3 regions of the Lactobacillus sp. PV034 genome follow, and region 2 is predicted to be linked to each of the others. Evidence: predicted binding sites of a transcription regulator. Region 2 holds the regulator's gene; each other region holds the start of a gene.
What was found. The regulator HrcA, encoded in region 2, represses chaperone genes, less so after heat shock. The targets are predictions, from matches to a motif close to TTAGCACTCNNNNNNNNNGAGTGCTAA.
Positions count from the first base shown of each region.

Region 1: FP432_RS06485 (ATP-dependent Clp protease ATP-binding subunit) is a predicted target of HrcA. The motif match lies at 1,850-1,876, and genes of this name have one in related genera.
Region 3: FP432_RS03910 (ATP-dependent Clp protease ATP-binding subunit) is a predicted target of HrcA. The motif match lies at 1,822-1,848, and genes of this name have one in related genera.

Region 1 covers NZ_CP041982.1:1,288,368-1,292,588, reverse strand. The annotation lists gene FP432_RS06485 (ATP-dependent Clp protease ATP-binding subunit) at 1-1,824, opposite strand, end outside; gene FP432_RS06480 (alpha/beta hydrolase) at 2,011-2,922, opposite strand; gene FP432_RS06475 (PTS transporter subunit EIIC) at 2,909-4,221, opposite strand, start outside.
Region 2 covers NZ_CP041982.1:297,257-301,477, forward strand. The annotation lists gene FP432_RS01580 (ribosome-binding factor A) at 1-21, shown strand, start outside; gene truB (tRNA pseudouridine(55) synthase TruB) at 82-975, shown strand; gene ribF (riboflavin biosynthesis protein RibF) at 989-1,930, shown strand; gene hrcA (heat-inducible transcriptional repressor HrcA) at 2,111-3,169, shown strand; gene grpE (nucleotide exchange factor GrpE) at 3,182-3,790, shown strand; gene dnaK (molecular chaperone DnaK) at 3,809-4,221, shown strand, end outside.
Region 3 covers NZ_CP041982.1:766,621-770,841, forward strand. The annotation lists gene ptsP (phosphoenolpyruvate--protein phosphotransferase) at 1-1,112, opposite strand, end outside; gene FP432_RS03900 (phosphocarrier protein HPr) at 1,112-1,378, opposite strand; gene FP432_RS03905 (hypothetical protein) at 1,495-1,683, opposite strand; gene FP432_RS03910 (ATP-dependent Clp protease ATP-binding subunit) at 1,882-4,041, shown strand; gene FP432_RS03915 (peptide chain release factor 3) at 4,107-4,221, opposite strand, start outside.

The DNA.
Region 1 (4,221 bases), 590 kb from region 2:
TACATCTCTCTTAGCAAGTGAAGCTTCCATCTTCTTCAAGTAAAGATCTAAAATCTTAAGCATATCTTCACTAGTTAATGAGTTAAATGGAACAATTGCATCAAGACGGTTCAAGAATTCAGGTCTGAAGTAAACTTCAAGAGCTTTACGTAAAGCAGCTTGGTCGTCACCTTCTAATAACTTGTCTGAGTAACCAGCGTTTGAAGTCATGATAATAATTGTATCCTTGAATGAAATAGTTCTACCTTGAGCATCAGTCAAGCGACCATCATCCATAATTTGAAGCAATGCGTTGAATACTTGTGGGTTTGCTTTTTCAATTTCATCAAGCAAAATCAATGAGTATGGTTGGTGACGAATCTTTTCAGTTAATTGTCCACCTTCACCATAACCAACATAACCAGGTGCTGAACCAATTAACTTGTTAACAGCCATTTGATCTTGGTATTCTGACATATCCAAACGAACTAAAGCGTTTGAACTACCAAATAACTTAACAGCTAATTGCTTAGCTAATTCAGTCTTACCAACACCAGTAGGTCCAGTTAATAAGAATGAACCTGTTGGGCGGTTAGAATCTTTGAAGACTTGCTTACGTGCAATAGCATCAGTAATGATATCAATTGCCTTATCTTGGTCAATAACAACCTTCTTCAAGTCAGCAGCTAAGTTTGCATTCTTTTGAGCTTCATTAGCATTAATTTCGCTCATTGGAATACCAGTCTTAGTTTGGATTAACTTGTATAAGTCATCAGCAGTAACTTTTGCTTCACTAGCTTTACCTGCAGTCTTAAGATCTTTCTTTAAGCCTTCAATATCTTTCTTAATCTTAGCAGCTTCATCATATTTTTCATCTTTAGCTGCTTCATCTTTCTTAGCTTCTAAGGCCTTAATCTTATTCTTAATTGAAGTTTCGTCTTTTTGGTCCATGTTCAAGGACTTCTTAGCACCAGCTTCATCCATTAAGTCAATAGCCTTATCAGGTAAGTGACGATCATTGATGTAACGGTCTGAAAGTTCTGCAGCAAGTTTCAATGCATCTGGATCATATTTAACGTTGTGATACTTTTCATATCTTGGAGCTAAACCTTCCAAAATCTTAATAGCATCTTCAATAGTTGGTTCAGGTACTTGAACTGGTTGGAATCTACGAGCTAATGCAGGATCTTTTTCAATTTGTTGGTATTCACTAGTAGTTGTTGCACCAATTACACGAAGATCACCATTTGCCAAAGCAGGTTTCAAAATGTTTGCTGCATCCCCAGAATTGTTTTCTGAATCAGTTGAACCAGCACCAACAATGTTGTGTAATTCATCAATAAAGAGAATGGTCTTGCGGTCACCCTTAGCTTTATCAATAATTTGCTTTAATTTTTCTTCAAAACTACCACGTAATGAAGTACCAGCAACTAATTCATTGATGTTTAATTCAATAATGTGTGCATCCTTTAATTTTTCAGGAACATCACCATCAGCAATTCTTTGAGCTAAACCTTCAACAACTGAAGTTTTACCAACACCAGCAGGTCCAGTTAAAACTGGGTTATTCTTCTTACGTCTGCTCAAAATTTCGATTACTTGGTCAATAACTTCAGTACGACCAATAACGGGATCATATTTTCCTTCTTTTGCTTGTTTAGTTAAGTCAACACCAATTGGCTTTTCCTTTTGTTGACCATTTTGGCCTTGTTGTGGCATTTGACCAGCACTAAAGCCACCAGTAGGTTGACCAGATCTTCTTTGACGACTGTCATCGAAGAAACCGCTATTTAATTCATTAAATAAATCATCAAAATTGTAGTTTCCACTATCAAAGTATGCCATTTGCATGCACTCCTCAATCTTAAATTTAGCACTCACAAATCTGAGCTGCTATTTATCTTACGTTTTTTATTATCGTCCCCTTTTTCTAAAAATGCAAAGAATATGTATTATTTTTTTGCTTAAATGAAAGTGCTTAAAGCTGCGACATAATAAGAAAGAGCCTCCACTCTTTTGTGGCAAGCTCTTTTACTTTTTACTTTTCTTTTTTCCATTTAACTCGAACCGCTTAATATTATTTACCGGTCCTTGACCATCATTTGCTTTATCTTTATTTAATAAATATTGTTCAATCACTTGAACTACTTCCTTATTTTGAGGAAGTGATGAGTGCTGAGCAGTTGCACCAGTTACTGTCATCATTGTATAGTGCTTCACTTGATTTTGAAAAATGTATTTTCCTGCCTCTACACTATTTTCCGGTACCAATCCATCAGAATCATAGCTCTCCCCTCCTGAAATTGAATAAACTACTAAAGAACTAGGAATTTTACTCTTCTTTTTGATAAATTCATTCAACATAATCGTCCTATTTTTACTATTAGTCTCATCAAAATTATAGGGAGTACCCAAGGTCATTAATTTCTTTATTGAAATTTCATCTTCATAATCTGAATAATAGTGCTCTAACCAATATGTCCAAATTAAACCACCATTTGAATGCCCAAAAGCCTTAAAGTTATTAAACTTATACTGTTCACTTAAAGCTTTAAAAGCAATATTAAACCAAGCAGCTTGTTTTTTTATATTACTATAGCCATCATGATTATTTTCAAAACCTACTACAATAATTGGTTCATTATCATTTCGATCAATTTTGCCACTATACTTAAGACTCCCATCCTTCTTAACCTCTATCTTTAATAGGGAATGCTTACGATTGGTATCTTTATTCAACAAAGTCACCAATTCATTAAAACGATTAGTAGTAGCACTTGATCCTGGAATCATAATAACTGGTGACATCATAGATTTTCGACGTTCAGCCATAGTTTTATTTGTATTTTTCATCCAGAAAAAAGTTGGAATAGCCAGAATCACTAAGAAAATAACTGTCAATCCGATAAGAAGTCTATTTTTTCTCTTATTACTTAAACGCAATTCCCAGTCTCTCCTCTTCGTTAATTCGATTGATTTCATCTTCAACTTTAGCGGCCAATTTTACTACCGGAATATAAAGTGCAATATCCATTAAGAACAATATAATTGATAAAATCAATGCATTCCAGTTTCCATTTGTTCCAATAAATGCTATTAAGGGGCCAGGCGTACCAGTTAAAAATGGATAAACACTAGAAGGCACCCAGTTAATCGCAACTACTGCTGCAGCAATAATCATATTAATTATTGGGAAAAAGACATAGGGCAATAGATACAATGGATTAAGAAAGATTGGTATGCCTACTAAAGCTCCTTGATTAGAACCAAACAAGGTTGGTAAAAAAGCCCAGCGGGCAACTTTTGTAGTACTTTGATATTTATATACTAATAACAGAGCAATTAGAAGTGCTAGCATCAAGCCACTTCCCCCAAAACCTCCATAAGCTTGATAGAATGAATTTCCTACAAACTTATTAGGAACATTCCAGCTTGAGCCATGCTTTAAAGCATAATTAAGGTTTGCAATATTAGTCCCACTAAAATTATTTGGGGCTAATTTAACTAGTGGCTGACTAATTCCTAACCAGCTTAATAACAATGAAAGTATCACCACTACAATATACTGCCACAAGTTTAAGTTGTTCTCACCTTCATTTTGGAAAAACTGATAAACGTTAGAAGCTCCTACTTCAAAGCCGATTAAAGTTGCAGCCACTCCAATAATTGTGCCAATAATTAAAGAAATTATTAGTGGTTTAAATGAAGCAAAGGCACGTTTCTCAATTCTTCGATAATTTTCGTGACTCTCATGCCGAAAATTAGTACCAAAAAATCTAAAAATCATCCCTACTCCATATCCAATTACAATCGCAAAAAATAAGCTATTAATGCCTAGAACGCTCCAATTGAATGTCATCTGGGAATTACTACTTGCTGGGTTATGAAAACGATAAGAACATAAAAGTAAGCTTAATACTCCTGTTAAACCCGCCATTTGAGAATCTTTACGATAAAGTTTTGCGGTGAATTGAGCTGCAAAATATGCCATAAATAGGCCCATAGTATTAAAAATCACCGTCGATAATCCTTGGCTAGCGTACCAGATTGCCTTAGAAATTGAGTCAGGGAGCCAATTTTCAAAATAACAAATATTTGATATTAAACTTGTCGGAGAAAAAATACTACGCCATAAGAATTGGAAAAAACTTCCAATAATTGCTAATGGCATTACCATTTTTAGGGTTCGATTAGTCACCACAAAAAACGATTTTTTTCTAAACCATAATACTGTGTGTAAAA
Region 2 (4,221 bases):
CAAGAACGAGAAAATAAATAATATTAAAAGGCGTCAATCGAGTTGTTGACGTCTTTTAATTTAGGTATTAGGAGAATTTTGATGTTAAATGGTATTGTTGTACTTAATAAGGATCGAGGAATGACCAGTAGTGACTGTGTCTATAAGCTAAGAAAATTGCTTCATATTAGAAAAATTGGTCACGCAGGTACGTTGGATCCAGAAGTAAATGGAGTCTTACCGATTGCAATTGGACAGGCAACTAAATTAATTGAATTAATGCACCAAAAACCTAAAGCCTATATAGGAACAGGAAGGTTTGGTCTAGCAACTGATAGTTATGATTTAGATGGTCATGTACTTGCAACTAAAGCAGTTGAACAGCCCTTTACACGTGAAGAAATTAGTAGTGGGATGGACAGATTAACTGGTGAATTAGAGCAAGTTCCACCAATTTATTCAGCAGTGAGAGTAAATGGAATGCGTTTATATGAATATGCAAGAAAAAATATTCCTGTTGAGCGTCCAAAAAGAAAAGTTGAAGTGTTTAATTATCAGTTAACCAATGAATTAAGGTATGATAAAGAACATAAAACACAAGAATTTGATTTTGCGATTAAATGTTCTAAGGGTACTTACGTCCGATCATTAGTGAATGATCTAGGAACGCAGTTAGAAATGCCAGCTGTCATGACTAGTTTGACTAGAATCGCAAGTTCAGGTTTTAATATTAATCATGCTGTTAGTTTAGCTGATATTGAAGAAAATCTTGATCAGCCAGAAAAATGGTTACAACCAATTGATGAATTCTTCAGCGATTATCAAACGATAGATTTATCTCAAGATCAATTTAATCGCGTAAAAAATGGTGCCGCAATTAAATTAAATATTACGACTGAAAAAGTAGCATTAAGGTTTAATAATAAGATAAAAGCAATTTATAAAAAAGTAGGACAAGATTATCGTCCTGATTTAATGCTTTTAAACAACGAATAAAGAGGAATCAGAAGTGAAAGTAGTTTCAATAAAGTATCCAATTAAGGAAAAGCCAGTTAAAGATAAGATTGTTTTAGCTTTAGGTTTTTTTGATGGACTTCATCGTGGTCATCAAGCCTTAATCAAACATGCTAAAGAAATTGCAACAAAAAAAGGGTTACCTTTGGGGGTCATGACTTTTAATCGTCACCCAAAAGAAATTTATCAAAATGATAAAACTTTTGTTTATCTTAATACTCTAAAGGAAAAAGAAGAAAAGTTAGCAAAAATGAATGTTGATTATTTACTGGTAGTGGACTTTGATAAAAACTTCAGTAAATTGAAGCCACAGGAATTTATCGACAAGGTTTTGCTTAAATTAAATATTGATACTGCAGTTGTCGGTTTTGATTATACATACGGACCTAAAGATGTCGCTAATATTGAAAACTTACCTAAGTTTGTTAAAGGAAGGTTTGATATTGTGGTTGAACCAAAACATATGGATGGTGGAGAAAAAGTAGGATCAACAGTTATTCGAAATGCAATTGAAACTGGAAAAATTGAACTAGCTAATAAGCTTTTAGGTGAGCCTTACACCACTTCTGGAATAATCGTTAGAGGCTATCGACGTGGTCATCAAATTGGTTTTCCCACTGCCAACTTGCAAGTTGAAGGTGACAAGGTTATTCCAGCTGAAGGAGTTTATGCGACACGTACCTTAATTGATGGACAGTGGTATGATTCTATGACCAGTGTAGGTTATAATGATACTTTCGAAAATAAAGAATTAACTATTGAAACCCATTTGTTTGGTTTTGATGAAGAGGCTTATGGTAAGGCAATGACAATTGCTTGGTACAAGTTTATTCGGGGTAATATTAAATTTGCGGGTATTCCTGAACTGAGAGCACAGCTGGAAAAAGATCAAGCTAATATTCAGGCTTACTTTCACAATCTAGAGAAAAATAAATAAAGATTTTGAATTAAAAGATAACGAAGTGATGAGAGAATTCTTATTATTTCGTTGTTTTTTTACATTAGTTACTTAATTTTCAAATAAATTTAGCACTCTTCTTGCATTATTGCTAAAATTTGCTATCATTATAATTGTTAGCACAGCAAAAACTTGAGTGCTAATAAAGGGGCGAGAAAAATGTTGACCGAACGGCAAGAGTTAATTTTAAAAACTATTATTAAAGACTTTACGCAAATGCATGAGCCTGTTGGCTCGAAGACCGTTATGTCCCAATTACCAATAAAGGTTTCAAGTGCGACAATTCGTAATGAAATGGCAGCTCTGGAAGAAGCAGGGTTATTAGAAAAAACACACTCATCTAGTGGAAGAATTCCTTCTACAAGGGGATACCGTTATTATCTTGACCACTTAATTAATCCAGTTCAAGTTCCAAGTTCAATTTATGAAAAGATTGGCTATCAACTTAATCAACCATTTCACCAAGTTAATGAAATTGTTCAAGAAGCCGCAAAGATCTTATCTGATTTAACTGATTATACTGCTTTTGCAGCCGGTCCTGAAACGAAGGATGTTAAGATTACTGGTTTTAGGATTGTCCCAATTTCTTCTTATCAAGTAATGGCGATTTTGGTAACTGATGATGGTAACGTTAAAAATCAAGTTTACACATTACCTCATAATGCCAAGGCTGAAGAAATTGAAAAGGCAGTAGATTTAATTAATAGTCATTTAGTAGGCAAACATCTAAGTGAAATTAATTCTTCATTACTCAATGAGATTTCACATCAGTTAATTAATCGTTCATCAGCTCCGCAAGTACTTGACTTGTTGCAGGATGTAATTAAAGATGCTGCAAGTGAACAAATGTATGTTGATGGACAGATTAATTTACTTAATAACTTTGAAAGTAATGATGTTTCTCAGCTTAAATCATTGTATGAATTGATTGATCATAAAGAGGATCTTATTTCTAATTTAATTGACTTTAACCCAGAAGATATGGTTGGTAAAGGAAATTCCAAGATTCAAGTAAAGCTTGGTTCTGAACTGCCTTCCGATCTATTGAAGAATTATAGTCTATTAACTGCAGAATATAGTGTTGGTAAATATGGAAAGGGAACAATCGCCCTTTTAGGTCCAACAAATATGCCGTACTCGCAGATGATCGGTTTACTCGATTACTTTAGAGATGAGTTAGCGAAAAAGCTACTTGATTACTACGGTAGATTTAAATAGAGGAGGTTAGCTGTGAGTAAAGAAGAATTTCCACATGAAAAGGATTTAGATAAAGATACTTCATCAGCTCTAAAGGAAGATTCAAAGGCAAAGGTAGAAGATAAGCAAAAAACTACTGAGTCCGATAAATCTCACCCAGAGGATAATAATGCTAAGATTAGTGAATTAGAATTAAAGATTGATGCTTTAACTGAAAAGAATAAAGAACTTGAAGACAAGTATTTAAGAAGTGAAGCAGAAAATCAAAATATGCAAAACCGTTATTCAAAAGAGCGTGCGCAATTAATTAAATATGAATCACAAAATTTGGCAAAAGATGTTTTACCAGCAATGGACAACTTAGAACGTGCCCTAGCTGTTAAAGCAGATGATGAAGCTGCCTTACAATTGCAAAAGGGAGTGCAAATGACTCTTGATGCTTTAGTAAGAGCGATGAATGATCACGGTATTACTGAAATAAAAGCTGAGGGCGAAAAATTCGATCCTAACTTACATCAAGCAGTTCAAACGGTAGCTGCTGAGAGTGATGATCAAAAGGACCATGTAGTTCAAGTTTTACAAAAAGGATATCAATATAAAGATCGTACATTAAGACCAGCTATGGTTGTCGTAGCACAATAGCGAAAGGAAGTAATTTATATGTCAAAAGTTATTGGAATTGACTTAGGTACTACTAACTCAGCAGTTGCTGTCTTAGAAGGAAAAGAACCAAAGATTATTACTAACCCAGAAGGTAGTCGTACCACTCCTTCTGTAGTTGCTTTTAAAGATGGTGAAATTCAAGTAGGTGAAGCTGCTAAGAGACAAGCTATCACTAACCCAAACACTATCACTTCAATTAAAAGTCACATGGGTGAAGAAGGTTACAAGGTTAAGGTAGGAGATAAGGAATATACTCCTCAAGAGATTTCTGCTATGATCTTGCAATACATTAAGAAGTTCTCAGAAGATTATCTTGGTGAAGAAGTAACTGATGCTGTTATTACTGTACCTGCTTACTTTAATGATGCTCAAAGACAAGCTACTAAGGATGCTGGTAAAATTGCTGGCTT
Region 3 (4,221 bases), 470 kb from region 2:
ATATCAGGATTTTGCATTGAAAGGCGAATAGCACGAACACCTAAGAATGGGTTCATTTCTTCGGGAAGATCCCAGTAATCTAAGTGCTTATCTCCACCGATATCACAAGTTCTAATAACAACTTGCTTACCATCCATACCTTCCAATACAGCTTTATAAGCCTTAAATTGATCTTCTTCAGATGGAAAATCAGATGAATCCATATATAAGAATTCAGTACGGTAAAGTCCAATAGCTTCAGCACCATTTTCCTTTACACCCTCCATATCATCTGGAGTACCAATATTGGCAGCAATGGTAAAGTGTTTACCGTTAGCGGTAACTGAAGGTTCATCTTTAAGTTTCTTCCATTCAGCCTTACGCTTGGCAAATGCTTTACCCTTTTCAGTGTATTCTTTTACTTCTGAATCAGATGGATTAAAAAGCACATCACCATCTAAACCATCAGCAATAACCATTTCACCGTCTTTAACATCTGAAGTAATAGTTTCAGTACCAACTACAGCTGGGATTTCAAGTGAACGTGCCATAATTGCTGAGTGAGCGGTTCTACCACCAATATCAGTCACAAAGCCTTTAACATATTTTTTATTAAGTTGTGCAGTATCACTTGGGGTTAAATCGTGAGCAATAACTACAACTTCGTGATCAATTGAAGCAGGATCTGGCAACTTCTTACCAAGTAAGTGTGCCATAAGTCTTTTTGAAACATCGCGCACATCTGCAGCTCTTTCTTGCATATATGCGTTATCAGTCATACCTTCAAAAATTGCAATATACTTTTGTGCAGTATCATCTAATGCAGCTTCAGCATTGATCTTTTCGTCTTTAATTTCAGTTTCGATGGCACCAGTAAATTCTGGATCACTTAAGAATAAAAGGTGAGCATCGAAGACTTGTGCTTCATCCTCACCTAATGTTTCTTTAGCTTTATCTCGAACAGCTTCGAGTTCTTTAGTTGATTCTTCAACTGCTTTCTTAAAACGAGCAATTTCAGCATCAACATCAGTTATTGAAGTTTTTGAAAACGAAAGGTCAGGCTCTACTAAACGATATGCTTCTGCAATGGCAATACCGTCACTAGCTGCAATACCCTTTAATGTTTTCGTCATTATTCAGCTAAGCCTTCCTTTTTCATAGTATCTGCAATGGCTTCAATGGCTTCTTTAGCGTCATCACCATCAGCCGTAACAGTTACATCAGCACCTTGGCCAACACCAAGTGACATAACACCCATAATTGATTTTAAATTAACAGTTTTACCATTATATTCTAAGTTAATATCTGAATTAAATTTTGATGCAGTTTGTACTAATAAAGTAGCAGGACGTGCATGAATCCCGGTTTCAGCAATAATGTGAAATTCGCGTTTTTCCATTTTAAATTATCTCCTTTTAAATCAAAATAATCGGGAGTTATACCCCATTCGTCTATTAGATTAACATGTTTTCAATGTTAATACAACAGGAATGTAATGGTTTTCATTTTTCTAAACTAAACTTGGTTTTCCGCCTGTTTATAAATGATACTTCCCCCTCTTTGAGCAATTCCAGTAATATCCTGACGACGTCCAAAATTTCTCAAAGCTTGTTGAAATGCAAACGCATCTTTTGCCTCAATCTTATACTCACTTAATTTTCCATCAGCTAAACTTGTTAAAATTTCTTCGTAATTCTTTTCCATAAAAAATCCTATTCTTTTACTTTGTTTCTTTAACCATTATAAATTTAAAAAAATAAATTTTTAAGATAATTTAATAAGTAATTATTTTTCTTTCAAACACTTGCATTTAGTAAGTAAAGCAAGTATGATATAGACAAGTTAGCACTTAGTGCAACCAAGTGCTAAAATTAAAATCCTTGAGATAGGAGGATGATATCTATGCTTTGTGAAAATTGTCAACAAAGACCGGCATCTATCCATCTTCATACTCGAATTGATGGACAAGACCGTGAATTTTCTTTATGTGACTACTGTTATCAACAATTAAGACAAGAACAAGGAAAAATACAAAATATGGATAATGAATTTTTTAGTGATTTTGATGACTTATTTAGTGCCTTAAATGGTCAAAATTCTACTCAAAATAATAATCAAAATGGTCCAATAAATCAGGGAAATGGTCGTACACCTAGAAATAATCAAAACCGTAATAATTCCATTTTAAGTCAATTTGGTACTGATTTAACCGACCTAGCAAAAAAAGGCAAAATCGATCCAGTCATCGGACGTGATAAAGAGATTGCTCGTGTAATCGAAATTTTAAACAGACGTACCAAGAACAACCCTGTTTTAATCGGTGAAGCAGGAGTTGGTAAAACAGCTGTTGTAGAAGGCTTAGCGCAACAAATCGTTGATGGTTCCGTGCCAGAAAAACTACAAAATAAGCGAATTATTTCACTTAATATGGTTTCAATGGTTCAAGGTACCGGCGTGCGCGGTCAGTTTGAACAAAGAATGCAAAAATTAATTAATGAACTTGAAGAACAAACAGATGTAATTCTTTTCATTGACGAAATTCATGAAATCATTGGTGCGGGGAATGCCGAAGGTGGAATGGATGCAGGCAATATTATTAAACCAGCTCTTGCTCGTGGAGAACTTCAATTAATTGGCGCAACCACAATTAAAGAATATCGTAATATCGAAAAAGATTCTGCCTTAGCACGCCGCTTCCAACCTGTTGATGTCAAAGAGCCTTCCTTAAAAGAAACTATTAAAATTCTTCAAGGAATTAGAAAACGTTATGAAGATTACCACCATGTAAAATATACTGATGACTCCATCGAAGCCGCAGTAAACTTATCTTCTCGTTATATTCAAGATCGCTTTTTGCCAGATAAAGCAATTGATCTGCTTGATGAAGCAGGTTCTCGCATGAATTTAACAATTCCATACGTTGATAGTGCAAAAATTGAAGAACGCTTAACAGCAGCTAAAGATCTCAAAGAACAAGCTTCACAAAATGAAGACTATGAAAAAGCTGCTTATTACCGTGATCAAGTTGAAAAATATGAAAAATTAAAAGATCAAAAAGTTGATCCTGACAAAATTCCAACAATCACAAAAAAAATCATGAACAAGATTGTGGAAGAAAAGACCAATATCCCTGTTGGAGACTTACAAAAACAAGAAAAGAACCAATTGAAAAACTTAGAAGACGATTTACAAACTAAGGTTATTGGACAAAATGATGCAGTAGCTACGGTTTCACGTGCTATCCGTCGTAACCGAGTTGGTTTTAATAAATCAGGTCGTCCAATTGGTTCATTCTTATTTGTCGGTCCAACTGGTGTTGGTAAAACTGAATTGGCTAAACAGTTGGCACAGCAAATCTTCGGTTCAGCTGATGCAATGATTCGCTTTGATATGAGCGAATACATGGAACCCTACTCTGTTTCTAAATTAATTGGTTCTGCTCCAGGCTACGTAGGTTATGAAGAAGCTGGTCAATTAACCGAACAAGTTCGTCATAATCCTTATAGTTTGATCCTATTTGATGAAATTGAAAAAGCTCATCCAGATGTCCTTCATCTTTTCTTACAAATTCTTGATGATGGTCGCTTAACAGATTCTCAAGGAAGAACAGTTTCCTTTAAAGACACAATTATTATCATGACGTCTAACGCTGGTCAGGGCATTAAGGAAGCTTCTGTTGGATTTGCAGCTGAAAATACTAAAGAAGAACAATTTAAACGGGTATTAGGTCAATACTTCAAGCCTGAATTCTTAAACCGTTTAGATGACATTGTAGAATTTAACCCATTAGAAAAGCCAGAATTAATTAAAATTGTTGATTTAATGCTTGCTAATACTAATGAAATGGTTAAAGATCATGGCCTACACATTCAAGTAACTGATGTAGCCAAAGAAAAATTAGTAGAAGCAGGATATAATCCTGCCATGGGTGCTCGTCCACTGCGTCGAACTATTCAAGAAGAAATTGAAGACAAGGTTGCTGATTATACTTTGGATCACACAGAGGCTAAAGATCTAATTGCTGACTTAGTAGATGATCAAATCGTAATTTCAAATAATTAAAACAAGTTAGTTAAATAAAAAATCAAAAAAGAGGAAAGAATAAAATTTATTCTTTCCTCTTTTTGTTATAGTCTAGAAGTTAATTTAACATCTGGATATTTATCTTTGAACCATCTTTCTGCAAAAGCATTTTCAAATAAGAATAATGGTTCTTCATTTTTATCTTTGACTAACAAGTTT